Regions from separate parts of the Lactobacillus sp. W8093 genome, predicted to be linked through region 2. Evidence: predicted binding sites of a transcription regulator. Region 2 holds the regulator's gene; each other region holds the start of a gene.
The links. Region 2 encodes HrcA, which represses chaperone genes, less so after heat shock. Its sites were predicted from a motif close to TTAGCACTCNNNNNNNNNGAGTGCTAA; they were not measured.
Positions count from the first base shown of each region.

Region 1: the regulator HrcA is predicted to act here: its motif matches at 3,249-3,275, upstream of H3T47_RS01755 (ATP-dependent Clp protease ATP-binding subunit).
Region 3: the regulator HrcA is predicted to act here: its motif matches at 6,400-6,426, upstream of groES (co-chaperone GroES).

Region 1 covers NZ_JACFRL010000002.1:96,769-107,280, forward strand. The annotation lists gene H3T47_RS01750 (branched-chain amino acid aminotransferase) at 1-877, opposite strand, end outside; gene H3T47_RS01755 (ATP-dependent Clp protease ATP-binding subunit) at 1,110-3,212, opposite strand; gene H3T47_RS01760 (AAA family ATPase) at 3,422-5,947, opposite strand; gene H3T47_RS01765 (alpha/beta hydrolase) at 5,947-6,813, opposite strand; gene H3T47_RS01770 (PTS sugar transporter subunit IIC) at 6,819-8,114, opposite strand; gene H3T47_RS01775 (hypothetical protein) at 8,265-8,501, shown strand; gene H3T47_RS01780 (DUF975 family protein) at 8,571-9,278, opposite strand; gene H3T47_RS01785 (serine hydrolase) at 9,826-10,512, opposite strand, start outside.
Region 2 covers NZ_JACFRL010000008.1:18,540-29,051, forward strand. The annotation lists gene dnaJ (molecular chaperone DnaJ) at 1-63, opposite strand, end outside; gene dnaK (molecular chaperone DnaK) at 144-1,994, opposite strand; gene grpE (nucleotide exchange factor GrpE) at 2,013-2,600, opposite strand; gene hrcA (heat-inducible transcriptional repressor HrcA) at 2,613-3,662, opposite strand; gene ribF (riboflavin biosynthesis protein RibF) at 3,798-4,730, opposite strand; gene truB (tRNA pseudouridine(55) synthase TruB) at 4,749-5,642, opposite strand; gene H3T47_RS06580 (ribosome-binding factor A) at 5,687-6,049, opposite strand; gene infB (translation initiation factor IF-2) at 6,070-8,706, opposite strand; gene H3T47_RS06590 (ribosomal L7Ae/L30e/S12e/Gadd45 family protein) at 8,711-9,022, opposite strand; gene rnpM (RNase P modulator RnpM) at 9,025-9,321, opposite strand; gene nusA (transcription termination factor NusA) at 9,339-10,512, opposite strand, start outside.
Region 3 covers NZ_JACFRL010000005.1:118,821-129,332, forward strand. The annotation lists gene H3T47_RS04900 (folate family ECF transporter S component) at 1-296, shown strand, start outside; gene tsaB (tRNA (adenosine(37)-N6)-threonylcarbamoyltransferase complex dimerization subunit type 1 TsaB) at 322-1,068, shown strand; gene rimI (ribosomal protein S18-alanine N-acetyltransferase) at 1,052-1,603, shown strand; gene tsaD (tRNA (adenosine(37)-N6)-threonylcarbamoyltransferase complex transferase subunit TsaD) at 1,619-2,668, shown strand; gene H3T47_RS04920 (GNAT family N-acetyltransferase) at 2,719-3,123, opposite strand; gene H3T47_RS04925 (ABC-F family ATP-binding cassette domain-containing protein) at 3,395-5,320, opposite strand; gene H3T47_RS04930 (redox-sensing transcriptional repressor Rex) at 5,651-6,289, shown strand; gene groES (co-chaperone GroES) at 6,470-6,754, shown strand; gene groL (chaperonin GroEL) at 6,774-8,405, shown strand; gene H3T47_RS04945 (DUF969 domain-containing protein) at 8,549-9,217, shown strand; gene H3T47_RS04950 (DUF979 domain-containing protein) at 9,226-10,149, shown strand; gene pcp (pyroglutamyl-peptidase I) at 10,169-10,512, shown strand, end outside.

The DNA.
Region 1 (10,512 bases), on a different contig from region 2:
CCACAGGAGAAATTACCGCAGCTGTCCCCATCGCACCAGCTTCTTTCATGTTAAAGGCTTCTTCTAAAGTAATTTGCCGTTCAACCGGGTCTAGTCCTTGCCACTTAGCGACTTCCAAAAGTGAGCGCTTAGTAATCGAAACCAAAATTGATTTTGACTTCGGTGTGACAAATTGACCTTCTTGGGTAATACCATAAAAATTGGCACCACCAAATTCATCAACATATTTATGTTCACGTGGATCAAGGTACAAGCAATCGGCATAACCATTTTGATGCGCATCAACAGCTGGAAGCAGGCTGCTGGCGTAGTTACCTGATGTCTTTGCTCGACCCGTACCGGCATAAGCGGCACGATCATAATCACTAACAATGTAATCTGCAGGGTTCAATCCTTTAATATATGCACCAACGGGAACCGCAAAAATGCGGAAAGTATATTCATCGGCTTTTTCAACGCCCAAAACTTTAGAAGTTCCCACCATAAGTGGTCTTACATACAGAGTTGCGCCGCTATCATAAGGCGGCACAAATTCTTTATTTGCTAAAACCACTTGTTTCACTGCGTCAACAAACCTATCTTCTGGAAATGGCGGCATGGCTAAACGCTTTGCTGAAAGAGCAAAACGATGGGCATTTTCATCAGGTCTGAAAAGATTAATCTTACCGTCTTTTCGCCGATACGCTTTTAATCCTTCAAAAATTTCTTGACCATAGTGCAGTATTTCCGCACCCTCAGAAAAAGTCATGGTTGAATCTTCAGTCAGTTTACCTTCCTGCCATTCACCATTTTGATACTTAGCCTCATAACGATAAGGCAGATCACGATATTTAAATCCCAGATTCTTCCAATCCAGGTCTTCTAATCGTTGTTTCATTTGAATTGTCCCCTATATACAAAAAACACAAAGCTGAAAATCTTTCAGCTTTTTAATATTAATTTAATTGCTAACTAATTTAAACCAAATTTTCACTGCTGTCAATAGCTTTACCCGTTCTTTTTTTATATTACCATTATTCTATTTTTATATTGATTAACTGCTGTTTCACGTGAAATAATATCAACCAAAAAAAAGGGTCATCCCTTTACGAGATGATCCCTTTTTAAAATTAGTCTTGTTTTACTTTAGCTTTAGTTTCAGTTTTTGGTTCTGGTTTTTCGGCAATATCCAAAATAGCAGCATCATTTAAGTAAACATGCTTGTTATCAGCTGTAAACTTAACTTCTTTAGTGTCAGGCTCCTTCATTAATAATTTAGCAATCGGTGTCTCCAAGTCTTGCTCAACTACTCTGCGTAAAGGTCTTGCACCAAATTTCTTATCATAACCTTTTTCAGCCAGATAAGCTTTAGCCTCATCAGATACTTCAACTTTCACATTCTTTTTAGCTAAAACATGTGCCATCTTCTTTAAGTAAATATCAATGATCTTATTCATATCATCTTTAGTTAATGAATTAAACGGCACGATCGCATCAAGCCTATTCAAAAATTCAGGTCTGAAGTATGCTTCCAGAGCTTTAATCAGCTTATCATGATCAACTTTGCCGTCTTTTAATAATTGGTCAGAATAACCAGCATTAGAAGTCATGATTAAAATTGTATCCTTAAAGGAAACAGTCCTACCTTGAGCATCAGTCAAACGACCATCGTCCATAATCTGAAGCAAGGCATTAAATACTTGTGGATTGGCTTTTTCAATTTCATCGAACAAAATTAAGCTGTATGGTTGGTGACGAACTTTTTCAGTCAATTGACCGCCCTCACCATAGCCAACGTAACCTGGGGCAGAGCCAATCAGTTTATTAACAGCCATCTGATCTTGATATTCAGACATATCAAGTCTAATAAGATGATTTTCACCACCAAATAGTTGGATGGCCAATTGTTTAGCTAATTCTGTCTTACCTACACCGGTAGGACCAGTTAATAAGAATGTGCCAGTAGGACGATCATTGTCTTTGAAAACTTGTTTACGGGCAATTGCATCAGTAATGACATCAACCGCATTATCCTGATCAATAACCACTTTCTTTAATTTCTGAGCCAAATCAAGGTTCTTTTGTCCTTCACTTGCGTGCAGTTCACTCATTGGAATTTTGGTCTTGGCTTCAATCAAAGCATAGATATCCTCATCGGTGACATGCGGCGTTGCTTTCTCATCTACATGATTAGCTTTGTCGCGTAAGTCTTCAATCTGCTTCTTCAGCTCGCTTGCTCTACTGTAATCTTCTTTTTTGGCAGCAGCTTCTTTTTCACTTTCCAGCTTTTTAATCCGCTTCTTTAAAGTTGCTTCATCATCAGGAATAGTGTCGAGACCCTTTTTGGCACCTGCTTCATCCATTAAATCAATGGCTTTATCAGGTAAATAACGTCCCTGAATGTAGCGCTGTGATAATTCAACCGCCAGCTTTAAAGCACTGTCATTGTATTTTACATGATGGAAAGCTTCATACTTATCTTTTAAACCCTCCAAAATTTTGACAGTCACTGCAGCAGATGGCTCAGGAACTTGCACTGGTTGGAATCTACGTGCCAGTGCCGCATCATTTTCAATTCTCCGGTATTCACTCGTGGTCGTTGCGCCTATTAAGTTCAAATCACCACTAGCTAAAGCCGGCTTCAAAATATTAGCGGCATCACCGTTATTGTTTTCAGAATCCGTAGAACCTGCCCCAACTATATTGTGCAATTCATCAATGAATAAGATAATATTGGGGTTCTTCTTAGCTTCATCAATTACTTTTTTAAGACGTTCCTCAAAACTACCACGGAGACTAGATCCGGCAACCATATCATTAATGTTGATTGCAATAATATGCTTATCCTTCATTTTATCTGGCACATCGCCTGCAGCAATTTTTTGTGCCAAGCCTTCAACTATAGCAGTTTTACCAACACCAGCCGGTCCCACTAAGACCGGGTTGTTCTTTTTACGCCGACTCAAAATTTCAATTACTTCCTGAATCTGTTCGTCACGACCAATAACAGGATCGTATTTATTCTTTTTAGCCTGTTCAACTAGGTCAACGCCAATTGGTTTTTGACCTTGCTTTTGTCCGCCTTGTGCATTTTGTTGAAAATCCTGGGGAGAAATGTTCATGCTACTAGAATAGTGAATAGGAATAGCCCCGCCGTTATCATTAGTATTGTTAAAGAAAGAATTGTTTAATTCATTAAATAAATCGTCAAAATCGTTATCAAAATATGCCATATGTAAACACCCCTTTGATAGGTTATAAATTTGTAATTAGCACTCGGTAAGTTCGACTGCTAACTGCTTACATATTATATTATAGCAGGTTATCCACAGAAAGCAACTTTTTTACTCGTTTTTTCCACAATTATTGCTTATTTTTCCACAGCAACCAAAAAAGCCTGATATAGCAGCACTTAATTTGTACTATCAGGCTCTGGTTAAGATTATTTTTGATATAATTTAAATTGTTTTCTTAGATATTTACCGGTTAAACTAGCAGATTTTTGTGAGATATCCACAGGAGTACCGCTTGCTACAATTTTTCCTCCTTGAAGTCCACCTCTTGGTCCCATATCAATCATATAATCACTGTTAGCCATAATATCTAAATCGTGGGTAATAGTGATAATCGTTCCTTTTTGATCAAGTAATTTCTGAAATACTTTTAACAGCGTTCTGACATCCTGTGGATGTAACCCAACTGTAGGCTCATCAAAAACAAACAGAGTGCCCTTTTGTCTTTGATGAATATGACTAGTTAATTTCAAGCGCTGCGCCTCTCCACCCGATAAAGCTGGAGTTGATTCTCCTAAATGAAGATAGCCCAAGCCCATGTCATGCAAGGTACGAATAGTTTTGTTAATTTTAGGTTCTTCTTCAAAAAGTCCTTCTTTTAATGCATCATCAACTGAATAATCCAATACATCCGCAATATTTAGATTATGCCATTTTACTTTTAAAACTTCTTTGTTAAAACGATGCCCTCCACATACTGAACAAGTTTCAACCATATCTGGCAAATATTGTATATCAAGTGAAATCACTCCCGTACCATTACATGCCGGACATGCACCTTCTTTATTATTGTAGGAAAAATGAGCAGCAGTATATCTTAATTTTTTTGCTAATGGTTGTTTAGCAAACAGTCTGCGCAAATTATCCATAATGTCAGTATAAGTTGCAACAGTTGATCGTTGATTTTTGCCCACAGGTGAAGAATCAACACTAACAATATTTTTAATACCAGGATTTACTAAATTTTTTACCCATTCTGGTCCATGATTATTTTGTGCCTTAAGGGCAGGGATAAGAGAATCAAGTATCAAAGTTGTTTTACCAGCACCAGAAAAACCGGTTACTGACGTTAAGCGGTTAATAGGAATCTGAGCATGAATATTTTGTAAATTAAATCGATCCGTTACAGTAAATTCTACTTTACCCTGATCAAAAATATGATCTGCATCCGCTCTTTGACGAACAAGTAGGGCTGCTTTTCCTGTTAAATATGGACCAATTAGTGATTTATCATTATGCTTTATATCTTGAGGTATTCCCTGGGTAATAATTTCTCCACCTTGACTTCCAGACCCTGGACCAATTTCAATTACCCAGTCAGCTGCATTGATAATGGCAGTTTCATGGTCAACCACAACCAGAGAATTTCCTTGATTAACCAATTCATGAAAAACTTCAATTAGTCCCGCCACATTGTCAGGATGTAGTCCCACCGATGGTTCATCTAAAACATACAACACACCTGTTGTTTCTGTGCGCAAAGTTCGCCCCAGCTGGATTCTTTGAAGCTCACCTGTGGACAAACTGCTGGCTTGACGATCTAAACTCAAGTAGTCCAGTCCTAATTTTAATAGCGGCCTCACTTGGTGCATTAACTCGTCAATTAAATTTTTAGCTAGATCATACATATTTTGCGGCAGCGCTGCTAAAATTTCTTTCATATAATGACCTAATTGACCCAGAGTCAATTGTTCAGCTGCTACAATATTTTTACCGGCAACCAGTTGTTGCCACCTGTTAGGATCAATACGATAGCCATGACAACGTGGACAAGTGCTAAATTTATAAAAAGAGTTTATTCTTTGCAATCCTCGCTCCGACTTGGTGGTTTTGCGTGAGTTTGCTACAGCATTATAAGCATTTTCGTATAGTGCATCTAAGTGATAGACCCTACCCGTTGAAGTCGGCAGGTCAATCGGTACCTTGCGCTCTTTTCCATGCAGCACAATTTCTTTTTCTTGGGCGTTCAATTTTTTATACGGTATATCTGTGCGCACTCCCAATTCCCGCGCAATCCGCCACATCCAATTACGACCTGGTATTTGCCAAGTAGCAACTGCCCCTTTTTCAAGAGACAAATTTTCATCAGCAATAATTTTACTGTCGTCAATTTGCTCAACAGTTCCCAGTCCCTGACACTTTTGACAGGCACCATCCGAATTAAAGGCGAAATCCTCTGCACTATAAGCATAAAATTGCACGCCACATGTTGGGCAAGTCAGCCGGCCCATTGCATCTCCGGTTAAATCCATTGCCTCAGCAATTTTAATAGTCGGTGGAACCCTGTGGCCGTTGGGACAAACCGGTGAACCTAAACGCGAAAAAATTAGACGTAAAATATTAAAGACTTCGGTGACAGTACCTACCGTTGAACGTACACCTGGAATGGCCGGGCGTTGGCGCAAAGCCAAAGCCGAGGGAATGTGTTTTACTTCATCAACTTGTGCACGTCCAACTTGACTGATACGTCTCTTAGTGTATGCTGCTAAAGAATCAAGGTAGCGTCTTGCTCCTTCAGAATACAAAATGCCCATCGCTAAGCTTGATTTACCAGAACCACTTAAGCCCGATATAGCTACAAATTTATGTAAGGGAATATCAACGTTAATATTTTTCAGATTATTAACTCTGCCACCAATTACTTCAATATGTGTGGGCTGTTTGTGATACTTCATCAATGATTTTCCTTTCTTTTATTTGGTTTTAAAGGTCTTTCTGGTTTCTTTAATAGATACTGGCGAATAGCCTGAATAACTTGTTTGTTTTGAGGCAGATCTGAGTGATCTGCTTTTTCACCAGTTACTGTTATGGCTGTATAATTCTTAACTTGATTTTGAAAAATGAATTTTCCTGCTGCCACACTCGTTTCAGGGACAATGCCGTCTGATTCATAATTTTTTCCTCCTGAAAGAGAATAGACTTTCAAATACGTAGGCAATTTAGACCGGTTTTTAATAAAATCTGCCAGCATTTGGGTACGGTTATTAATATTACTTTCGTTAAAATTATACGGCGTACCAAGCGTCATTAATTTTTTTATTTTGATATCGCCGGAATATTCAGCATAATAGTGTTCCAGCCAATATGTCCAAATTAATCCGCCATTAGAATGGCCAAATGCCTTGAAATTGTTAAATTTATAATTTTGCGCTAGTGACTTAAATGCTGCATTTAACCATTTCGCCTGCTTCTTAATATTAGTATAACCATCCCTATTATTGTCAAATCCGATAATAATTAATGGCTCCAAGTCATTTTTACCAATAGCACCGCTATATGTCAATTTTGCTTCACGTGAAACTGTAATTTTGATTACGCTGTGTCTTTTAAAAGTGGTTTTATTCAGCTCATCAATTAACTGGTTAAAGCGCTCAGTTGTAGCACTGGAACCCGGTACCATGATTACTGGCGAAAGAAGGGATTTACTACGTTCTGCTCTTGCATTATTATCTTTTCTCATCCAAAAGAAACTGGGAATAGACAACACAGTTAACATAATTACTACCAATACCAGCCATTTATAATTGGTCTTTTTGTTCATTTTGCCTACCCTTTCTTTTGGTTATTTATCCTTGTTACCATTTTTTCATTAAAAATAACCACAGGTAACAATAAAACTATATCCAGCAAAAATAATAGTATTGTAAAAATTAGCGCTGCCCAATTGCCGTTTGTACCGAAAAATGAAACTAATAATCCTGGAGTTCCCTTTAAAATCTGGTAAACGCATACTGGAATAACATGTAAGCTAATTGCTGCTGCAGCTAGCGTCATGTTAATAAGCGGAATCACTATGCTAGGAATCAGGAACACAGGATTTAAAATCAGTGGTAAACCAATATTAAAGCCTAAAGTAGAACCAAAAGTTGCAGGCAACAAATTAACTTTGGCATTGACTTCATTTTCTCTATTACTCCTTATTAGCAGCATTAGTACTATGATGGCTAAAACTACGCTGGCTCCACCCATAGTGCCGTAAGTATTAATAAGAGAACTGCCCAAAAATTTGTAAGGAACATTCCAAGAATTACCATGCCTTAACGTGTAAGTCAGGTTTTCAGCAGTATAAGCATTATTGACTGTTCCTGACAAAGAATGCAACGGGAAGCCTATACCCAGCCAATCTAAGAATGTAATTGCAACCGAAAGGACTAAAACTTCAGCAAAATTATTAGTAGTTTGCATGCGACTGACAATTTCGTTAAAGCTGGCAGAATTAAGTAATTTCAATTGTAATTCATAAATAATAATACCTAATAAAATGCCCGCCAAAAGTGAAACAAAACTCGGTAGAGCTGCAGCCCCCGCCCTTTTTTGTAAAACTTTTGTGCCCTCATCTTTTACATAAGAATAATTTTTGCCTAACAAATGAAAAACTTGCCCCACACAGTAACCCACAATTAATGCAATAAATAGCGCATTAACTTGTAATAAACTTGCTGTAAACGGCATGCGGGCGTCACGACCGCTACTAGAAGCATAGGAACAAAAAAGCATAATTGATACAGCAGTTAAACCAGCCATTGTAGAGTCTTTATGATAAAGGCGGGCAGTATATCGTGCCATAAAATAGCTGGCGTAAACGCCAAAAACACCAAAGGTAATCTCGACCATGCCCCGACAAACAAAAGAACCAGCATACCATATATGGTCTGACAATATTTTATCTAAGCTAAAAATGTTATAAATTAACCCATTAGGTGTAAAGACTAGATCATTGAGGACTTTAAAGTATGAACCAACCACAGCAATTGGCATTAGCATCGCCATCGTGTGTCGTGCCGCACGGAAAAAAGAGTATTCTTGTATGCGCACTAAGATATTAAAAGTAAATTCTTTCATTTTGCAGAACCTTATCTTGATTATTTTATTTAAAAGAAAATAATACTCTAATTTTTTAGTACTAGCTATTTTTATACAGTCCTTTTTCGTTTTTAAATATTTAATGTTGTAAAAATGTTATAATGAAATTGAATTCTAGAAGGCGATAAAATGAGCAGAAAAAAAATCGAACTAAATGAAAAAGTAGCAAAATTGACGGCAAAGTATATGGAAGTCACCGATACTGATTTTAATGATCTGATTAACGAGGCACTTAAAATGTATCTTTTTGATCGCTTGAATTCCAGCCAGATTAAAGATGCACTTAAAAAGTCTGATGATACAAGTTCTGAATATACCGGCAGATTATTTAGAGAGCGTATTGACGACTTAAATCGCTTTGAATAAATACTACTATGCAAATAAAAAGAGTGAGATTTTTTTAATAATCTCACTCTTTTTATTTATTATTGCTGATTACTTTTTCAAAAACTGATCACCAGCTAAATTACGGTAAAAGTTGGCTTTTGTCGTCTGTTCATATGGCAATAGCCAGATATAACCAATGCCGAAAGTAATAACGGAAAGAATGTACCAGCCAATAAAGCTTAAGTTCAACACAAATAATTCCCATTTATGCCCATCCATCAATTGCCGACTTGCTGTTATGGCAGTGGTTGCATGCACTTTTTGTCCACTTTCCACTAAATCATTAACTATATACGGTGTCATGGCGTAGGAATAAGATTTTATCAGACCAGGAATTACCAGCAACAAGGACCATAAAAATTGAAAAATATAGCTTAACAGAAAGTTCAGAAACTCGGGCACAAAACGACTATCCATAAAAACAGAAAAAATGCTCTTGAAAAAGCCCATCCTTTCCCCACGGGTAAAGTGCAAGAACGTCACCACTAAACTCAATAGGAAAAAGCTGCCGAGAAAGTTTACTCCTGTGTTAATACCTAATTGTCCAGCCCAAACTCCGGGCTTAAATACTGAATCAAGCGAACCGCTACCCATAGCGTCATTCATATTATTCATAGTTCTTACAGTGGTATCAAACACGGGTTTACCAAAAAAGATACCAACGAACACAGTCATTACTATACCAACAGAAATTGCCCAGCCCCAATTATGCCGTAACTGGTTTTTGGCTTCTGCTTTTAATTCTGCTCTAGTCATAACCTATCTCCTTACCTAATATATATTAATTTTATTTTACACTTCATTAGTAATATTTAGCAAAAAATATACCAAAAAGCATAGATTTATCAGTATTTAATCTATGCTAATACTATGCCTGTATTGATTTAATACCCACATTATAAAAACTGATTTTTATTCATTATCTTTATCTATATGCTTTTTATGCTGGTTGCTTTAAGCTAACGAGTTTTTTACCTGCATGATTAATATCTGCAGTTTGTTTTGGCTTGGGAGCCAATCTTCACAGCTCCCAGTATTTACGGCTGGTATAGCTGCACACTTCACGTCACAGAATGCTGCTAAAACTGCATCTTTACTTTAAAAAACTATTATGAATTTTTATCAATATTTTGAGGCATACAAAAAGCCTAGTTCCACCAACATCGGAACTAAGCTCACACAGTGTTTGTGCCGTCATTACTGACCACATTAAAGAAATTTACATTTTCGCTACCGGAGAAAATGATTACTTCCTATGGCGACACAACAGAATTTTAGCATGCAATTATATAAAAAACAAGTTTTAACCAAACATATTTGCACTTCTAGCCTTACGGCCAAGCAGTTCTAGCATAATTTGATTGATTTGCCCTTTTAGCTGGTCAAACTCGCCTTCACGGGTTTTATTTGACTGAATAATTAATATTGTTTGAGCATTATTGGTGCTGCGCATAAAAGTATAATATCCCTGCCCAGCACCGTTAGCTGTTTTAGTTTGCAGCTTATTATTATTATAAAAACCGCCATTATAATAAGCAGGTGGTCCGGCCCGATATAGCAGCATACGACTCTTTTTAGTCAGTAATTTGCCCACCAGGAGATAATGAATTACTTTGGCCAAATCATGATTAGACATCACTACCGATCCTGCACCCAATTCATTATGGGCGTCTTTTAAAGCAGCCTTATGCTTAACCACATCATAACGACCCTTGCGGTAAATCATTCCCGGTACTAGGTGACTGGCAATTATTTTCCCCGGTTTAGACCATAAAAACTCAGTCTGTCTCAGCCTTAAAGGCCTAACATAAGTTTGACGAAATAGCCGTTCATAACTTTTTTTAGTAATCTGACTGGCAATTCCGCAGAGATACACATAGTTGAGTGAACTATAGTGCCATTTATTCAATAGACGTGGCTCAAAAATAGTTTTAGCCGCATCACAACGAATATTATCGCTATCTGAGATAAAATGCTTACGCCCTAACTT
Region 2 (10,512 bases):
AATTTCTTTATCACTGGCATTACGATCAACACCAAGCACGCTATAGTAATCTTCTTGTGCCATCTATAAGCTCCTTAACTTTACAAAAGAAAAGAACTACTTTTCTTGGCAGTTCTTTTCTAATTTATTCAATTATAAACCCTTTACTTATCTGGGTCTACCTTATGAAACTCGCCTTCGCCTGCGGAACCGCTACCTGAATTGCCATCTTGTGAACCAGGATTTTGTGGTCCGGCTTGACCTTGTGCACCTTGAGCCCCACCATTAGCTTGGTACAATTTGACTGCTAGGTCTTGAGCAACTTTGGATAATTCATCCTTCTTAGACTTCATTTCATCCAAATTGTTGTCTTTTTGTGCCTTCTTCAAAGCATCAACTGCGTCTTGTACTTTCTTGGTGTCGTCATCAGATACTTTACCTTTAACATCTTTGAGAGTCTTTTCAGTGGAGAAGATTAATTGGTCAACTTCGTTACGTAAGTCAACTTCTTCTTTCTTCTTCTTATCCTCTTCAGCATGTTCTTCAGCTTCTTTTTGCATCTTCTTAATTTCTTCATCAGATAAACCGGATGAACTCTTGATGGTAATCTTTTGTTCTTTACCGGTTCCCATATCCTTAGCAGAAACATTAACGATACCGTTCTTGTCAATATCAAAAGTAACTTGAATTTGTGGCACACCACGAGGAGCTGCTGGAATATCAGTTAATTCGAAACGACCTAAAGTCTTGTCATCAGCAGCCATTGGACGCTCACCCTGCAATACGTGCACGTCAACAGCTGGTTGATTATCAGCAGCAGTAGAGAAGATTTGACTCTTGGAGGTTGGGATTGTCGTGTTCTTCTCAATTAACTTGGTAAATACACCACCCATAGTTTCAATACCAAGTGAAAGAGGAGTTACATCAAGTAAAACAACGTCCTTAACGTCACCAGAAATGACGCCACCTTGAATAGCAGCACCTAAAGCAACAGCTTCGTCTGGGTTAATTGAGTGATCAGGTTCTTTACCAGCCCACTTCTTAACAGCTTCTTGCACAGCAGGAATACGAGTAGAACCACCGTTTAAAATAACCTTGTCAATATCATTAACTGTTAATTCAGCATCTTTTAACGCATTGTCAAACGGAATCTTAGTCTTATCAACTAAGTCAGAAGTTAATTCATCAAATTTTGCCCTAGTTAAGTCAGCTTCTAGGTGTAATGGACCAGATTCGCCAGCAGAAATGAATGGTAATGAAATATGAGTTGAAGATACACCAGAAAGATCTTTCTTAGCCTTTTCAGCAGCATCCTTTAACCTTTGTAAAGCCATTTTATCTTTAGAAAGGTCAACACCGTTTTCATCTTTAAAGTTCTTAATCAACCAATCAATAATCTTGTTATCGAAGTCGTCACCACCAAGGTGAGTATCACCATTAGTTGAAAGAACTTGGAATACACCGTCACCTAATTGCAAAACGGAAACATCAAAAGTACCACCACCAAGGTCGTAAACTAAAACTTTTTCGTCTTCAGCATCTTTGTCAAGACCATAAGCAAGGGAAGATGCAGTAGGTTCGTTAATGATTCTCTTAACATCAAGGCCAGCAATTTTACCAGCATCCTTAGTAGCTTGACGTTGGGCGTCATTAAAGTATGCAGGAACTGTAATAACGGCTTCTGTTACTTTTTCACCTAAATAATCCTCGGAGAATTTCTTGATATACTGCAAGATCATTGCTGAAATTTCTTGCGGAGTGTACGCTTTATCTCCAATCTTTACCTTATAATCAGCTTCACCCATGTGGCGCTTAATTGAAGAAATAGTATTAGGATTGGTAATTGCTTGTCTCTTAGCAACTTCACCGACTTGAATTTCTCCATCCTTGAAAGCTACTACTGAAGGAGTTGTCCGATTTCCTTCTGGGTTAGTAATAATTTTTGGTTCCTTACCCTCAAGAACAGCAACCGCTGAGTTGGTAGTTCCGAGGTCAATTCCGATAACTTTTGACATTGATATGCTTCCTTTCAATTATTGTGCTACAACAACCATTGCTGGTCTTAAAGTACGATCTTTGTATAAATAACCTTTTTGCAAAACTCGCACAACATGATCTTTTTGATCGTCATTTTCAGCCGCAACTGTTTGAACAGCTTGGTGTAAATTAGGATCAAATTTTACACCTTCAGCTGTAATTTCACTAATTCCGTGATCTTTCATCGCTTTAACCAGTGAATCAAGGGTCATTTGTACACCCTTTTTAAGTTGCTTTGATGCTTCGTCATCAACTTTGGTAGCTAAAGCTCTTTCTAAATTGTCCATTGCTGGCAGAACATCTTTGGCTAAAGACTGTGATTCATATTTAATAAGCTGCGCTCTCTCGTTATTATAACGGTTTTGCATATTTTGCATTTCTGCTTGACTGCGCAAGAACTTATCTTCAAGATCATCTTTTTCCGCCTGTAACTTAGTCAATTTTTCTTTAATTTTTGTTTCTGAAGTTTCAGGCTTCGTTTTCTTGTTAGCCTCAGATTTTGAATCTGTTTTTGGTGACTGGGTTTTTTCAGAATGACGTTGATTTTCATCTACGTCTTTTTTGGTTTTTTCTTCCTTACTCAAGGCTAACCTCCTTTATTTAAATCTACCATAATATTCAAGCAACTTTTTTGCTAACTCGTTTCTAAAGTATTCAAGGAGTCCTATTACTTGTGAATATGGCATGTTATCAGGTCCAAGTAAAGCTATTATGCCTTTGCCATGTGAGCCGACACTGTACTCAGCTGTAAGCAGACTGTAATCTTTTAACAAGTCATTTGAAAGTTCAGAGCCTAAACTTACTTTTACTGGGTACCTATCACTTTTTAAACTTGTTTCACTATTCAAAATACTTGAAATCAAATCATTGTGCTCAATCAACTCATATAATGAACGTAAATTAGAAACATCGCTTAAAGAAATATTATTGAGCAAATTAATCTGACCATCAACGTACATTTGCTCACTAGCAGCATCACTAATAACATCTTTTACCAATTCAATTAATTCGGCAACATGACTAACTTTAAGTTTTTTACCTAAAGTTTGTTCCAGAAATTCAGGTGTCACTTCGCTTAAAGTTTTACCTGCCAATTCATCGTTAATCATTCGAACGGCACGTTCAATCTCATCACCATGAACATTATATGGTAATGTATAGACTTGATTATGAACATCACCGTCACTAGTTGCTAGAATGGCCATTATTTGTCTACTAAAAAGCGGGACTATCCTAAACCCAGAAATAGTTAAATCACTATTTTCAGGTCCTTCCGCAAAAGCAGTGTAATTAGTTAAATCAGACAAAATTTTGGCAGCTTCCTGCACAATGTCATTTACCTGATGAAATGGCTGATCTAGCTGATTAATGATTCTCTTATAAACAGAAGAAGATATTTGTAAGGGCTCTACCAATTTATCAAGGTAGTACCTGTACCCTTCAGTAGAAGGAACACGACCACTTGACAAATGGGTTTTTTCGATTAAGCCCTTTTCTTCTAAAACTGCCATTTCATTGCGAATTGTTGCGCTCGAAACTTTAATTGGCAACTGATTCATGACTGTTTTTGAACCAACAGGATCATGTGTCTGCGTGAAATCATTGATAATTGTTTTTAAAATTAATTCTTGACGTTCGGTCAACATAAATATCGCCCTCACTTTTAGCACTCAATCTTCTCAGGTGCTAACAATTATTATGATACTAGCTTTTAGCAGAATGTCAAGCTGAGTGCTAACTTTTTTATTAAAAACCGTTATCTTTTAAGTCTGATAATATAATTACTTATGATTTGCAAAATAATTTTTAATTTCTGACTCGTCCTGACTCATCTGCTCTTTTAATTCCTTCAAACTATCAAACTTAATTTCGCCACGGGTATACTTATACCATTTAATTAGCATTTCCTCATCATAAGCTTCTTGATCAAAACCAAATAAATTTGATTCAATATATAGTTTTTGACCATCATTGATAGTGACATTATAACCAACACTTGTCATAGAGTCATACCATTTCCCTCTAATCTTAGTTTTGGTGGCATAAACTCCTACTTTAGGGACTACTTTTTTGGGCTTCCAAATTAAATTTGCCGTTGGATAGCCTAATTTATGACCATTGCGCAGCCCATGTCCAATATAGCCAGACATTAGATAAGGAAAACCTAACAATTTAGCTGCTAATTCCATTTCTCCAGCACTGATCGCTTTTTTTATTTCTGTTGAACCAATTTTTTCTCCGTCATAAGACTGTTTCGGGACATCAACTATAGCAAATCTGCCTTGAGCAAATTCAGGGAAGTTTTTCATATTGGCTATATTTTTGGGCCCATAGGTATAGTCAAAGCCGGCAACGACAGTATCAGTGCGCAATTTAACAATGATTTCGTCCACAAATTCTTGTGGCGTCAGCTGGCAAAATGCGTTATTAAAGTGCATTACTAATAAATAATCGACATTAAGCTTTTGCATTTTATATGCCTTTTCCGACAAGGTATCAATGTAGGTAACGTTTTTATTTTGATAAATTTCTTTGGGGTGGCGATCAAACGTCATCACAACAAGAGGTAAATGTTTTGCTTGTGCCTTTTTTTTAGCAGCTTCTATTATTTCTTGGTGTCCCCGATGAACGCCGTCGAAAAAACCCAAAGCAAGAACTATTTTCTGGGGGAAGATATTTTTCTTAATGGGATATGTTAAATGGATTATTTCCATAATAAGACCTTCATTCACTTATTCATTTTGTAAAAGCATTAAATAAGGGCGATACATGGTACCATCTTTCTGATAAATTGCCTTAACGCTATTATTGTACCGTAATGCCACCTTTTTTGCATTCGTTTTCAAGGAAATAGCAGCGCCATTTTTGACCTTAGTCCAATCCGTTTCACCGAGATCAGAGTGACTATAGTCCTTGAAAAAAGCATCTAATGGCTGAATAAATTCAGTGACGTGTTCAGGATGCTCAATTATTGTAGACAATTTAACTGCCTGCTCCAAATCAAAACCCGAACTTGCTGTACGTCTTAAAGTCTTCATCACTGCTGGTACACCCAGCTTAGTTCCCAGATCATTAACTAATGACCTTACATACGTACCCTTACTACATTCTATTTGAAAACTAAAAGTTTCTTGTCCTTTTTCGTCATCAAAAAATGGTTCACGTTCAAGTTCATAATTAGTGATATGCACTTTTCTCTTAGGTCGCTCAACACTTATGCCGGCTCTGGCATATTCATAGAGATGTTTCCCATTCACTCTCACCGCAGAGTAGATTGGCGGCACTTGCTCGATTTCTCCGATAAATTCCTGCATTGCTTTTTTAATTTCCGTTGCCGCAATTTTTTGAGTGAGTTTCTGAGAGCTTAATATTTTCCCACTAGTGTCACAACTATCAGTAGAAAATCCTAAAATTCCTTGCCCAACATATTTTTTATTTTGTTGATGCATTAGTTCAATTAATTTTGTAGCCTGGCCAATTGCAATGGGCAATACACCTGTGACATCTGGATCAAGAGTCCCAGCATGACCAATTTTTTTAATGTGCAACACCTTGCGTAAATGATAGACAACATCTGCACTCGTCATGCCCTGATCTTTATCTATCACTAAAATACCGTTTATCATTATGTTTACCTTAACCATGAAAAAAGCGCCCAACAGCGCTTTTCTTACTTATTACGATTTGCATCCTGCTTTTTTACTTCAGCGATCAATTGATCAATTTTACTACCATATTTAACCGAATTATCTCTTTTAAAAATCAGCTCCGGAACTTTGTAAACAGTTAGGACTTGACCTAAAAGGTGTCTCATCATTCCTTTAGCCTTATTCAATCCGGCAGCAGCTTCTTCTTCTTTTTTAGAATCTTCTGTAAGAATGCTGTAGTAGACGGTAGCGTAAGACAGATCATTAGTACATTCAACCGCTGTGATTGTAACATCATTAACTCGTGGATCACGAATATTTTTGCGCAAAATTTTCGTTAATTCACGGAGGATTTCTCCTTCAACACGACCAATTCTGTGTTTCATGTTTTTCCTCCTAGTTAATCTTACTCAGGTTTAACTTCCTGCTTTTCAACCGCTTCTAATTCATCACCAATTTTAATATCATTATAGTTCTCGATGGTTAGACCACAGTCAAAACCTTGTTTGACAACTTTGGCATCATCTTTAAACCGTTTTAGAGAAGCCACTTTACCAGTATAGATAACTACACCATCACGAATTAGGTTAACTGTAGAATCTTTAGAAACATAGCCTGAGTCCACAAAAGCACCGGCAATTGTTCCTACTTTAGAAACCTTCCAAGTCTCGCGTACTGTTAAATTACCGACAACCTTATCTTCATAAGTTGGCTCAAGCATACCCTTCATGGCAGCCTTGACATCATCAATAGCTTTATAAATTATACTGTAAAGACGAATATCAACGCCATCGGCTTCTGCTTGTGACTTGGCAGTAGCTGTAGGTCTGACGTTAAAGCCGATGATGAACGCATTTGAGGCACCTGCTAAAGTAACATCTGATTCGTTAACCGCACCAACGCCGGCATGAATAATATTAACACGAACACCTTCAACTTCGATCTTTTCAAGTGACTGTTGCAATGCTTCAGCTGAACCTTGTACGTCAGCCTTTAAGACAACGTCAACTTCTTTCATGTTTTCTTTCTTCATGGTGTCAAACAAATTATCAAGGGTAACATGCTGTACATTTTCACGGGATTGTTGCAATGCCTGTTGTGCCCTTTGCTCACCGACACTTCTTGCCGTCTTTTCATCGTCAAAGACTACAATTTTATCAGCTGATTCAGGCACATCGTTCAAACCAGTAATTTCTACTGGCATTGAAGGAGTAGCTTTTTCAACTTGGCGTCCGCGATCATTAGTCATCACTCTGACACGACCAAAGCGATTACCAACAACAATAGGATCACCTACTTTTAGAGTTCCTTGTTGAACCAGAAGGTCGGCAACAGGCCCCCGGCCACGAGAAAGTCGTGCTTCAATAACTGTTCCGATTGCTTTTTGTTTAGGATCGGCTTGCAATTCCATAACGTCGGCTTGCAATAAGATCATTTGCAGCAATTCATCAACATTTTCACCTGTTTTAGCAGAAATATTGACAAAAATAGTGTCTCCACCATAACTTTCAGGAATTAAATTGTATTTCATCAACTGTTCAGTGACGTGCTCTGGATTAGCCCCAGGAACATCCATCTTGTTGATTGCAACAATAATTGGCACCTTGGCACTTTTAGCGTGATCAATTGCTTCAATAGTTTGTGGCATTACACCGTCATCAGCTGCAACAACCAATACCACAATATCAGTTATTTCAGCACCACGTTCACGCATGTTCGAGAATGCAGCATGTCCTGGAGTATCTAAAAATGTAATAGGTTGGTTATCAACTCTTACTTGATAAGCACCAATTTTTTGAGTGATACCACCTGCTTCATGTGCAGAGACGTGCGTATGACGCAAACGATCAAGTAAAGTAGTCTTACCGTGATCAACGTGACCCATAATCGTAACTACAGGTGGACGTTTGATCTGGTGCTTAGATTCCTTAGAAGCAGCCATTCTCTTATCATAAAGAGTATCAATATCTGAAATATCTTCATGAACTTTTTCTTTTGCATTAATATTGTATTCAGCTGCTACTAATTCAATCGCATCTTTATCAAGTGATTGATTTTGATTTGTCATCACTCCCAACATAAATAGTTTTTTAACTATTTCAGCTGGTTCCCGGTGCAATATCTTTCCTAGATCTTGGGCATTCATCCCTACTTCATAAACTAATGTTTCTGGTAAAGGACGTTCTTTTCTTTGCGTAGGCTGCTTTTTAGGAACTTGTTCAAACTGCTTTTTCTTATTCTTACGCTTATGTTTTTCTTGGTGCTTAGTATAATTATTTGCACCATAAGCTTGATTTCTACCCTTTCTGCCAGGTTTACCAGAATTGCGACCATGACCATTACCACGACGCTTTTCTTCTTTTGCTGGTTCAGGAGCTGCAGTAGTATCTAATACTTTCTCTTTATGAACAGTATTATTATCTTGCTGCTTCTTCATTCTTGCTGGAGAAGGTTTGATAATCTTAGGACCTGTCACTTTAGGAGTGGTAGTTTCTGATTTGACAACTTTATTTTCTTTTTCGGGCTTTGAAACAGTTTTTCTGCCTTCATTGCTGGTCTTTTTATTCTGCTCATTACTATAAGATTTTTGAGCTTTTTCAGTTTGACGGTTTAACGTATTTTCTTCAACTCGCTGTTTTTGTTTTAGTTGTTTAAGCAGGTCTTGTGCGACCGGCTTAGAGGCTTTTTGGCTAGGATTTGATCGTTGTTTATTGCGGTCTTGCCCCTGCCTTGTCCGGTTATTTGCTCTATGCTGATTATTTCTTCTATTATTTCTGTTGCCATTATTTTCTTCATGCTTTTTTTCATTTTTGCGTATTGAGGTAACAGAAATTTTAATTTTACTACTCTTTTTTGCAGGTTTTTCTTGCTTTTTCGCGGGAGCGGAGCTACGGAAACTACCCTTTATTTGATTTACCTGTGAATCTTCAAGTGATGACATATGATTTTTAACATCGAAACCAAGTTCTTTAGCTTTATTAACGACAGTTTTATTATCGATGCCTAATTCTTTTGCCAATTCATAAATTCTTGTTTTAGTCATCAAATCACACTCCTTCATTAATTTTTTGTAATAATGCTTTGCAGAAACCGATGTCAGTTATTCCTAAAACCTTACGTTTTTTACCAATTGCTTGTGAAATTTCCGTACTATTAAATTCTGTAATAACAGAAACTTCATATTTTTGAGCCAAATTAGTAATTTTCTTGCTTGTGTCAGTTTGACTGTCTTGAGCGAGAATAACCAGTTTAACTTTTGCGGCTTTAACACCCATTGAAACAACTTCAAAGCCGGAAACTAATTTACCAGCTTTTTGACTTAATCCCAGCAAATTTAATGCTTTTTGTCTATTTTGCAAATTTAATTATCACCAAACAATTCTTTTCTAGCTTTTTGATGATCAACGTATGAATATAGCTCGTCATAAAATTCTGCTGGAATCTTAGTTCCTAAACTACGTTCAATAAGTCCTTTTTCTTGAGCATTTTTTATTTGATCAGGATCTAGAGAAACATAAGCTCCACGACCCGGTTTCTTACCAGTTGGATCAACCGAGACATTTTTCTCTTTGTCAACTACGATGCGCACCAATTCTTTTTTTGGTTGCATAGTATCTGTTAACAGATCTTTTCTCATCGGAATTTTTCTCTTTTTCAAAAAGCTCACCTCTTATGCTAATCTTCAGTAGAATCTACTGTTTCCTCATCTGTGGCTTCTTCATGTTCATCCGGAACTTCTGCTTCTTCAGATGTTAATTCTTCATTAGTATTTTCATCATCTACAGCATCATCTTGTACTTCAGGTGAAACAGTATCATCAGTGGTAGAATTTTCAGCTTCTTTGTTCTCCTCTTCTGCTTGGGCACTGCTTTCATCAACAAATTCTACTTCAGACTCTGGTCTGATATCAATTTTATAACCAGTTAATCTAGCTGCCAAACGAACATTTTGACCTTTTTTGCCAATTGCCAGCGATAATTGATAATCAGGAACAATGACTAAAGCACTCTTTTCATCATCTTCATCTCCAAATTGCACAGCAATTACTTCCGCAGGATTAAGAGCATTGGCAATATAGTCAGACGGATCATCTTCATATTTGACTACATCAATATTTTCACCGTCAAGTTCGTTCACAACATTTTGTACCCGCGCACCTCTTTGACCAACACAGGTACCGACAGGATCAATATTAGGGTCATTAGATTTTACCGCAATTTTAGTTCTGTCTCCAGCTTCACGAGCAATCGAAACTATTTCAACCGTGCCATCATATATCTCAGGCACTTCTTGTTCAAACAGTCTCTTGACCATATCCGGTGCAGTCCGTGAAACCGTAATTTGCGCACCCTTAGAATCAGAACCAACGTGAGTTACCAATACACGAATTTGATCTTGAGGATTATAAACTTCACCGGGCATTTGATCATTTCGAGGCATTACTGCTTCAACATTACCAATTTTAACATAAACGAAACGATTATCACGTCTTTCAACAGTACCTGTAATTAATTCGTCTTCATATTGAGAATATTCATCAATGATATGATTTCTTTCAGCTTCTCGCAAATGTTGCATGATAACTTGTTTAGCAGTCTGTGCAGCTATCCGGCCAAAGTTTTTAGGTGCGACTTCGAATCTAATTTTATCACCAAGTTCATAAGCCCTATTGATGGTTAAAGCATCCTTTAAACTAATCTCCAATCGTTCATCATGAACTTCTTCAACGACAGTTTTTTCGGTCATTAACTTAAAGTCGCCTCTGCGCTCATCAAACTCAACTATCACATTAGTAGCTTGATTATAATTTTTCTTATATGCCGCTACTAGCGCTGCTTTGATGGCCTCA
Region 3 (10,512 bases), on a different contig from region 2:
ACCAGGGTGGGTTCTTTCTCGGCTTTACGTTAAGTGCAATGGTCGGACCATTTATCTACGGCTTGGTGTTTTATCAAAAACCAGTCAAAATTTGGCGGATAATTCTTGCAACTCTGTTAGTAACTGTTGTTGTTAATATTGGGTTAAATACTTTATGGGTTCACCTTTTATATGGGATGGACTTTCGCGTTGCCCTTATTCAACGGATACCAAAAGAGGCAATTACTCCGTGGTTAGAGATGATTATTAGTTACTTTGTTTTGAACGCTATTTCGCGTGTTAAAATCAAAAGGTAATTTTGAAAAGAGTAAAAATTTTAGAATGAAAATTTTAAGTATGTCGACTGCGACAAACAATCTTAGTGTGGCTTTGAATGACAACAATAAAATTGTTGCGGAAAAAAATGAGTACGATGCCCGTAATCACAGTGCGCACTTAGACCCGTTAATTGCTGAAATTCTAAAAGAAAATAAATTAACTTTGTCCGAAGTTGATCGATTTGCTGTGGCTATTGGCCCGGGTTCATACACCGGTTTACGTATTGGGGTTACCACTGCTAAAATGTTTGCCAGTATACTTCATAAAGATGTGGTTGGAGTTTCTACATTACAAGCTTTGGCAGCAAGTTGTGAGGAGAGCGGGGCTTTAATTGTCGCTGGCATTGACGCCCGCAATGATAACTATTTTGCCGGTGCTTATGTCAATAGTATGACAGGTAGTTCACCACTTTGTGTAATTCCTGATGGTCACTATCACATTGATACTTTGCTGAGTGCGATCAAAGAATACTATGCAAAAAATAATTGCCCCAAAATTGTTTTTGTAGGTTCAGGTTTTGAAAAGCAAAAAGAAAATATAAAAAAGCTGAATGTAGAATTTAGTTTTGCGGAAGAAAAGCAAAATGCCGTTCATGCTGGCCTGATCGGTCGACTTGCTTGCAAAGCTGAGGCTGACGATCCTGATAAACTTTTGCCAAACTATTTGCGGCGTACACAAGCAGAAATTGATTGGCACAAAAAGACCGGGAAAGCTTACGAGCCTGATAACAATTATGTGGAAGAAGTTTAACTTTTTCAGGTCTTTTTTACTTTCAAGAGAACAAGAAAGAAAAATAAGATTTGCACCAACTAAAATTACCATCAATGATTCCGTTTTGGACATTAGAAAAGCTGAACCGAAAGATATTGCTGCATTAGTGGTTTTAGAAAAAAGCCTTTATCAAGGTCAAACGCCTTGGACAATGTCCGTTTTTCAAACAGAATTAACTAAGGTTAATGCACTTTATATAGTAGTAGCACACTCAAACATTTTGCTAGCAGTGATTGGGATCAGATTTAACAGAAGTGAAGCTCATATTACTATCTTGATGGTGGATTCAGCTTGGCAGAAACTTGGGTTGGGGACGTATTTAATGAATTTGGCAATTGATATTGCTAAAAATAAAAAATGTAAGGAGCTTAGTTTAGAGGTAAGAGCGGATAATTTGGCTGCTCAAAATTTATACCGAAAACTGGGCTTTGTAGTAACTTTCATTTGGCCTAATTACTATCAAGATTCCCATCAAAATGGGCTGAATATGGTGCTTAAATTGACGGACGATTAGAGAAAGGAAATAAAAGTGACAAATAAAAAAGACATCCGTATTTTAGCTTTTGAGAGTTCATGTGATGAAACTTCAACGTCTGTTGTAAAAAACGGCAGAGTAGTAGAGAGTATGATTGTTGCAACACAAATTAAAAGTCATCAACGTTTTGGCGGTGTTGTTCCTGAAGTTGCTAGTCGTCATCACATTGAAGTTATTACTCAAATTACCAATGAGGCTTTAAGCAAGGCAAACGCCACATGGCAAGATATAGATGCAATTGCTGTCACCTATGGTCCGGGTTTAGTTGGGGCACTTTTAATCGGTGTCAGTGCCGCAAAAGCCGCTTCAATGGCTACAGGCATTCCTTTAATTGGCGTTGATCATATTATGGGTCATATTATGGCGGCGCAGTTAAAAGAAGAAATAGTTTATCCGGCACTTGCACTGCAAGTTTCTGGTGGTCATACTGAGATCGTTTTGCTTAAAGATCAGACACATTTTGAAATCGTTGGTGATACTAGAGATGATGCGGCAGGAGAAGCTTATGATAAAATCGGTCGAGTTTTAGGGGTTAATTATCCAGCTGGTAAAACAATAGATGAATGGGCTCATCAAGGGCAGGATACCTTTGATTTTCCTCGTGCAATGATTAAAGAAGAAGATTATGATTTTTCTTTTTCTGGTTTAAAGAGTGCGTTCATTAATACTTGTCATCACGCTGAACAAATTAACCAAAAACTAAATAAATACGACTTAGCGGCCAGTTTTCAAGCCGCAGTAATTGATGTTTTAGCAACTAAAACGATTAGGGCTATTAAGCAGTATCAGCCCCAAACCTTTATTATGGGTGGTGGTGTAGCCGCTAATCATGGTTTACGGGACAGAATGAACAGTGAAATAGCAAGTTTACCGCAAAATCTGCAACCTAAAGTCATTTTGCCTGATTTAAAGCTTTGTGGTGATAATGCCGCAATGATTGGTGCAGCGGCATACAATTTGTATCAGGAAGGAAAATTTGCTGATCTTACTTTGGATGCTGATCCATCTTTAGAATTACCTTACGCATCCGAAATGCTGCAATAAAGTAAATAATAAAAAGACACATCTTTTGGATGTGCCTTTTTTACTATCTCTTAAAAATCTTTGTAGAAAGCGATCAAGTTGTATTTGTCACACGGATTAAAATTACAACTCTCATAAAACTTGCGCGTTTTAACGGTATTTTCTGTTAACAAAACTTTCTGTCTGACAGAATTATATTTCTTTAGCACTCTGTTTATTAATTTCGTACCAATTCCTCGTCTTTGATAAGCAGGATTAACCAGTAAATCTTGGATATAAATGATGGTCAAACCATCACCAACTACTCTGATTAATCCAACTAACTGGTTTTGATCATAAGCGCCAATAGCAAAAAGCGAATTTGCAACTGCCTTTTGCAGTTGCCGAGGATTTTGTGTATAGGAACTCCAACCAACGCTTGTGTATAAATTTATAAGTTGTTCCATAGCGATATTTTTGTCAGCTATATATTTCATTTTTATTCCTCCTTAATTAATTAATAATTAAAGAGCGAAACGTAATTTTTCCATATGCACCTCCCAATTTATTTTTATAAAGCCAGTAAAATTATTATCTTTAAGTTTAAACTACTGTGGTTTTAAAGCAACACTACATTTATCAAGTTTTGCAAACAAAAAATTAATTAATAGTTAGCAAAGTAATTTACTGTAGATTGAAATATAGAAATAGTAAACAAGAAGGCTGATTTATTCCTATTTTTGTTGCGTTTCCTAAATATGGATTATTTTAGTCAAAGCTATCCAGTTCAGTCAGTGCCTTTTCCCAAGCATCATTTGCCTCAGCGAGCTGTTTTTGCGCTTCAGTAAGCTGCTCCTGCAAAGGACTTAATTTGTCGAAGTTGGTAGCAATTTCAGGATCAGCCATTTGATTTTGAATATCTTTTTGCTCTTTTTCTAATTCCTCAATCTTGTTTTCGGAATTCTCAACCGCTCTTTGTAATTTACGTTTTTGTGAATCACGGAGCTTTTGTTCTTGATAGGACAATTTGTTTTTATTTTTTTCGGGATCAATGACAGTTGTGTCTTCATTAGCAGACGTACTTGCAGAAACAGCATTTTGCTTAGTTTTCTCGTTTAAATAATAATTATAATCACCCTCATAAACTTGTGCATTGCCGTTTTTAATCTCTACAATTTTATTAGCTAATTGATTGATAAAATAACGATCATGGGAAACAAATAACAAAGTGCCGTCAAAATCTTGCAATGCTTTTTCCAAAACTTCCTTGGCTTCAAGATCCAAATGGTTCGTAGGTTCATCCATTAGGAGAAAGTTGTTGTGTTCAAGTGATAATACAGTTAACGTTAATCTCGCTTTTTGACCACCAGATAATTGTCCGACAGTTTTATCAATATCTTTTGCGGTAAATAAGAAGCTGGCTAAAATTGAACGAACATCACGTTCAGGCATCGTTTTATGTCTGTCCCAAACGGTATCAATCACAGTTTTAGTAGGATCAAGGAGTTGCAATTCTTGGTCATAGTAGCCAACGTCTAGTGCAGCTCCGTATTTAATTGCACCATTCTGAGGCTTTAACTTTTTCATAATGGTTTTGAGCAAAGTTGATTTACCGATACCATTTTGACCGATCACTGCCACGCGGTCGCCTTTATTTATTTGTAAGGAAATATCGTGTACCATTGTTTTTCCCGGATATCCAATGGTTAGATTGCGTAAAATTAACACTTCTTTGCCTGAAGGTCGCTCACTTGTGAAATTAATACGCACTTTATTTTTGTGCTTCGGGGGAGTGATCCTGTCCATTTTTTCTAATTGTTTACGGCGGCTTTGAGCTCTTTTAGTGGTTTTAGCTCTGACGATATTTTTTTGTATAAATTCCTCGTCTTTTTTGATTTTTTCTTGTTGCTTTTCGTAAGCTTCTTCTTGTTGCCGGTTGCGCAGTTGGCGTTCTGCTACATATGCGGAATAATTGCCTTTAAAGACAGTTAATTTGCCAAACTGCAATTCAAAAATTTGAGTCGCTAAATTATCCAAAAAATATTGGTCGTGGGAAACTACCAAGATAGCACCAGTATAGCTTTTTAGGTAATTTTCGAGCCAATCTAATGTGTCTAAATCAAGGTAATTGGTCGGCTCGTCCAATAACAATAACGGTGGTTTACGCAAAAGCAGCTTCACAAATGCCAGTCTGGTTTTTTCTCCTCCAGAAAGGCTGCCAATCTTTTTTGACCAAGTTGCTTCTGGGAAGTTGAACCCGTTTAAAATACTTTTAATATCAGCTTGATAGGTATATCCGCCTTGTTGTTCAAAGTCGAATTGCAACTGGTCGTATTGTTTTAACAATTCTGCATTTTGGGGACTTGCAGCCATTTTCTTTTGTAAATCTGCTATTTTTTGGCTCATATTAATTAAAGGGGCAAATACACTGAGCATTTCTTCCCAAATAGTTTTACTTTCGCCTAAAGCATTTTCCTGAGCAATATAACCCACAGCGATATTTTTTTTGATAGTGAATTCACCATGCGTGGCTTCTTCTTCACCGGTCATAATCTTAAGTAATGTTGTCTTACCAACACCATTAGGTCCAATAAGACCTATTCTTGCATTCGCGTCAATTGAAAAATTGACATTTTTAAATAACGTATTGGCACCAAATTGTTTTTCTAAATCGTGTCCTTGTGCAATTATCATAATTTTTCACCTAGAAACTATTTTAGCATATTGACTAGATTTCTTGTGTGAGAGTTTTGAAGGTTAGTATAAAAAGAATTACTGTTTGTGTTTAGTTGACACAAAGCTAAGAAAGAATTGTCATTATGCAAATTTATTATTATTGAGAGCATTGCTGAAAATAACATGGTATAGATTTTTGCTCAAAATAGGTTATTTTTAGCTAAAAAGCGTTAGATTGTGAAAAAAACATTTGCAAATGGCATAAATTTATAGGTAGAATAATAGTAATTGCTGAATAATTCACAAAAACGAAATATATACTATACTTAATCAATTGGAGGCTTTTAAATGGAAAAGATCAAGATACCCACAGCAACGGCTAAAAGACTGCCTTTATACTACCGCTATTTAATTATTTTGAATGAAGCTGGTAAAGAAAAAGTGTCATCGACTGAATTGTCAGAAGCAGTTCAAGTTGACAGTGCTTCAATTAGACGTGACTTTTCCTACTTCGGTGCTTTAGGCAAACGAGGTTATGGCTATGATGTTAAGAGCTTGCTTTCTTTTTTCAAGAAGATTTTAAATCAAGATACTTTGACTAATGTCGCTTTAGTTGGAGTTGGTAATTTGGGGCATGCCTTACTGAATTACAATTTTAAACGTACTAATAATATCCGTATCTCTTGCGCATTTGACATTGATCAAAGGATCACGGGGAAAATACTGAGTGGCGTTCCGGTTTATGAAATGGGGGAGTTAAAAAAACAACTTAGTGATCAACAAATCTCTATTGCCATCTTAACTGTACCTTCTGCCACTGCGCAAAAGACGGCTGATGACATGGTTGAAGCTGGTATTAGGGGGATTATGAATTTTACTCCTATTCGTTTATCTGCTCCCTCCGGCATTAGAATTCAAAACGTTGACTTAGCCACTGAATTGCAAACTCTTATTTATTTTCTTGATTCTGATAAAAACAATAAATAATAGTAATCATACCAAAAAGTTATTAAACAAACGAATTAGCACTTTAAACAAAAAAGTGCTAATTTTTTCTTGCATTTTTTGGGAAAAGGGGTTATTATCATAGATGTAAGTTAGCACTTGATGAGCAAGAGTGCTAATGGCACATTAAATTAACAAAAATTAATTGTAGGAGGGACAAACGTGTTACAACCAATTGGTGATCGCGTGATCGTAAAAGTTAAAGAAGAAGAAGAAAAAACTGTAGGCGGAATCGTCCTAGCTTCTAATGCTAAACAAAAGCCAACCGAAGGTGAAGTTGTTGCTGTCGGTGAAGGTAATTATGCTGAAAATGGCAGTAAAATACCTATGACTGTTAAGGAAGGCGACGTTGTTTTATACGATAAGTATTCCGGTACAGATGTTAAATACGATGGTGAAAAATATTTAGTCCTTCATGAAAAAGATATTTTAGCAATTGTTAAGTAATTAAGGAGCGCATAAAAATATGGCAAAAGATATTAAATTTTCAGAAAAAGCAAGACGTTCCCTATTAAAGGGCGTTGATAAATTAGCTGACACTGTTAAGGCAACTATTGGTCCTAAGGGTAGAAACGTTGTTTTAGAGCAATCATACGGCAACCCTGACATTACAAACGATGGTGTAACTATTGCCAAAGCAATTGAGTTAAAAGACCACTATGAGAACATGGGTGCTAAGTTAGTTGCTGAAGCAGCACAAAAAACTAATGATATTGCCGGTGACGGTACTACTACTGCTGTTGTTTTGACTCAAGCAATTATTCGCGAAGGCATGAAGAATGTTACCGCTGGTGCTAACCCTGTAGGTGTTCGTCGTGGTATTGAAAAAGCTACTAAGGCTGTAGTTAACGAATTACACAAGATTAGTCACACTGTTTCTTCAAAAGACCAAATTGCCCAAGTTGCTTCTGTATCTTCAGCTTCCAAAGAAGTTGGTGATTTAATCGCTGATGCAATGGAAAAGGTTGGTAATGATGGTGTCATTACTATTGAAGATTCACGTGGTATTGAAACTGAATTGTCAGTAGTTGAAGGTATGCAATTTGACCGTGGCTACCTGTCTCAATATATGGTAACTGACAACGACAAGATGGAAGCTGATCTTGACAATCCATATATTTTAATTACTGATAAAAAGATTTCCAACATCCAAGACATTTTGCCATTGTTACAAGAAATTGTGCAACAAGGTAAATCATTACTGATTATTGCTGACGATGTTTCAGGCGAAGCTTTACCAACATTAGTTTTGAACAAGATTCGTGGTACATTTAACGTTGTTGCTGTTAAGGCTCCTGGCTTTGGTGACCGTCGTAAAGAACAACTGCAAGATATTGCCGCTTTAACTGGTGGTACAGTAATTACTGATGATTTAGGACTTGAATTAAAAGATACTAAGATTGATCAATTAGGTCAAGCTCGTCGCATTACTGTTACTAAGGATTCAACAACCATTGTTGATGGTTCTGGCTCTGATGAAGCTATTAAAGATCGTGAAGATTCTATCAGAAAGCAAATTGAAGAAACTACTTCAGACTTTGACAAGAAGAAACTGCAAGAACGTTTAGCTAAATTAACCGGTGGTGTAGCTGTTATCCATGTTGGTGCTGCTACTGAAACTGAATTAAAAGAACGCAGATACCGTATTGAAGATGCTTTGAACTCAACCCGTGCTGCTGTTGACGAAGGTTACGTTGCAGGTGGTGGTACTGCATTAGTAGATGTTAAAGATGCAGTTAAAGACCTTAAAGGTGATAATGCCGATGAACAAACTGGTATCAACATTGTTTTAGAGGCATTGACTGCTCCAGTTCGTCAAATCGCTGACAATGCCGGTGAAGACGGCTCAGTTATCTTGAACGAGCTTGAAGGTCAAGATAATGAAGTTGGTTATAACGCAGCTAATGGCAAATGGGAAAACATGGTTGAAGCCGGAATTATTGACCCAACCAAGGTAACTCGTACTGCTTTACAAAATGCTGCTTCAATTGCTGCTTTGCTTCTGACTACTGAAGCAGTTGTTGCCGAAATACCAGAAGATAAACCTGCTGCTGATCCAAGTGCAGGCGCAGGTGCTGGCAATCCAGGTGTAATGTAATCTAGTTTTTATTAGTTATTTAATAAATCCTACTAGCAACCCTGTGGGGCTTGCTAATAGGATTTTTATTTTTTAAAATTAGTTTTAAATTAGTTTTAAAAATTTAATTATTAATCAGGATTTTTCACTAGAAAGGAAAATTAGTGGAATATTTAAGTTTATTAGGTGTTGTAGTAATAGTGGTCGGCTTTGCTTTTGGCCTTGATACAATCGCTGTTGTCGTAATTTCCGCTTTAGTTACTGCATTAGTTTCAGGAATAGATTTTACTTCTTTTTTAGCTATCTTAGGTAAAGGTTTTATGGATAACAGAATGGTTTCACTGTTCTTTTTAACATTACCTACAATTGGCATTTTAGAAAGACATGGTTTAAAGCAGGCAGCAGTTAACCTCATTCAAAAAATGAAGAAATTAACTCCTGGACGTATCTTTGATATTTACATGGCAATACGTGAAATTGCTGGTGCTTTTGGTATTTCGCTGCAGGGTCACGTGCAGTTCATAGCACCCTTGATAAATCCTATGGCGCAAGCTGCCGGAAAAGTTAACGGTGAACTAACACCGCTTGAAATGGATAAAATCAAGGGAAGGGCTGCTGCTACTGAGAATTTTGGTAATTTCTTTGCCCAAAATCTCTTTGTGGCCTCATCTAGTGTTTTACTTATTTCAAGTACGATGAAATCACTAGGACACCCAGTTAGTCCATCAGGAATAGTTTTATACACATTTCCAGTAGCAATTATCAGCTATATTCTATGTTTGTTTTACAATCACGCTTTTGACAAAAAGTTAATGAAACATAAAGAAAAATAGGAGAAAAGATGGATACTTTAATTAATAATATTTTATTAGCCTTCTATATTTTAATCGGCCTCTTCTTTTTAGCTGCTGCTATTGAATCTTGGCGTGATGAAACTAATCCTGTTCGTTGGGGTACAGGAGCATTCTGGTTCTTATTTGCCGTACTGTTTTGTGCCGGGCAATGGCTGCCAAATGCTGTCAACGGCGGTCTCATTCTGGTAATTGCTTTATTGTCCTTGTTTAAGCAAGTGCGTGTTGGTCATATAAAAAGTTTAGATGAAAAAGTGGCTACCAAAACTATTAAGCGTATTGGTAATTGGATTTTCTTACCTAGTATTTTATTAGCCGTATTGGCTTTAGTAATTGCTCAATTTACTAACTTAGGTGGGCAAGTGGGAATTGGCGTTGCTGCAATTGTTTCTTTAATTGTTGCCCAATTTCTAACCAAATCGAATGGCAAAGTTGTTTATGAAGATACACAAAGAATGGTTCGTTCGGTTGGATCTGCAGGAATTTTGCCGCAATTGCTTGCTACTTTGGGAGTTGTATTCACAGCTTCCGGCGTGGGACAAGTAACTGCTAAAGCCATTTCCGGTCTTTTCCCAATTGGAAATCACTTATTAGGAGTGACCTTGTACTGTGTTGCTATGGCATTATTTACGGCAATTATGGGCAATGCATTTGCCGCCTTTGCTGTTATTACTGCTGGTATCGGTATTCCTTTTGTGGTGGCTCAAGGCGGTTCGCCTGTAATTGTTGCCGCTTTGGGGATGACATCAGGTTATTGTGGTACTTTGTTGACTCCTATGGCAGCTAACTTTAACACTTTGCCAGTTGCGCTGATGGAAATGAAAGATCAGTTGGGTGTAATTAAGCAACAATTTCCAATTGCAATTAGTATGCTGATTATTCAAATTATTCTAATGTATGTTCTGGCATTTTAAATAGTGAGGAGAAAAAATAATGAAGATTTTAGTCACTGGATTTGATCCGTTTGGTGAAGACGAAATTAACCCTGCAATAGAGGCAGTAAAAAGATTAGATGATGAAATTGCGGGTGCCCAAATAGTTAAATTGGAAATTCCTACTGTTTTTGGCGAATGTGCTGATGTGGTCCACGAAGCAATTCTTAAGGAAAAACCCGACTATGTTTTAAATATCGGTCAAGCTGGAGGTCGTTTTGCGTTGACCCCTGAGCGTGTAGCTATCAATTTTGATGATGGTCGTATTGCTGATAATAAGGGTTACCAACCAATTGCTACGCCAATTCACGAAGACGGACAAAACGCTTATTTCACCCAACTTCC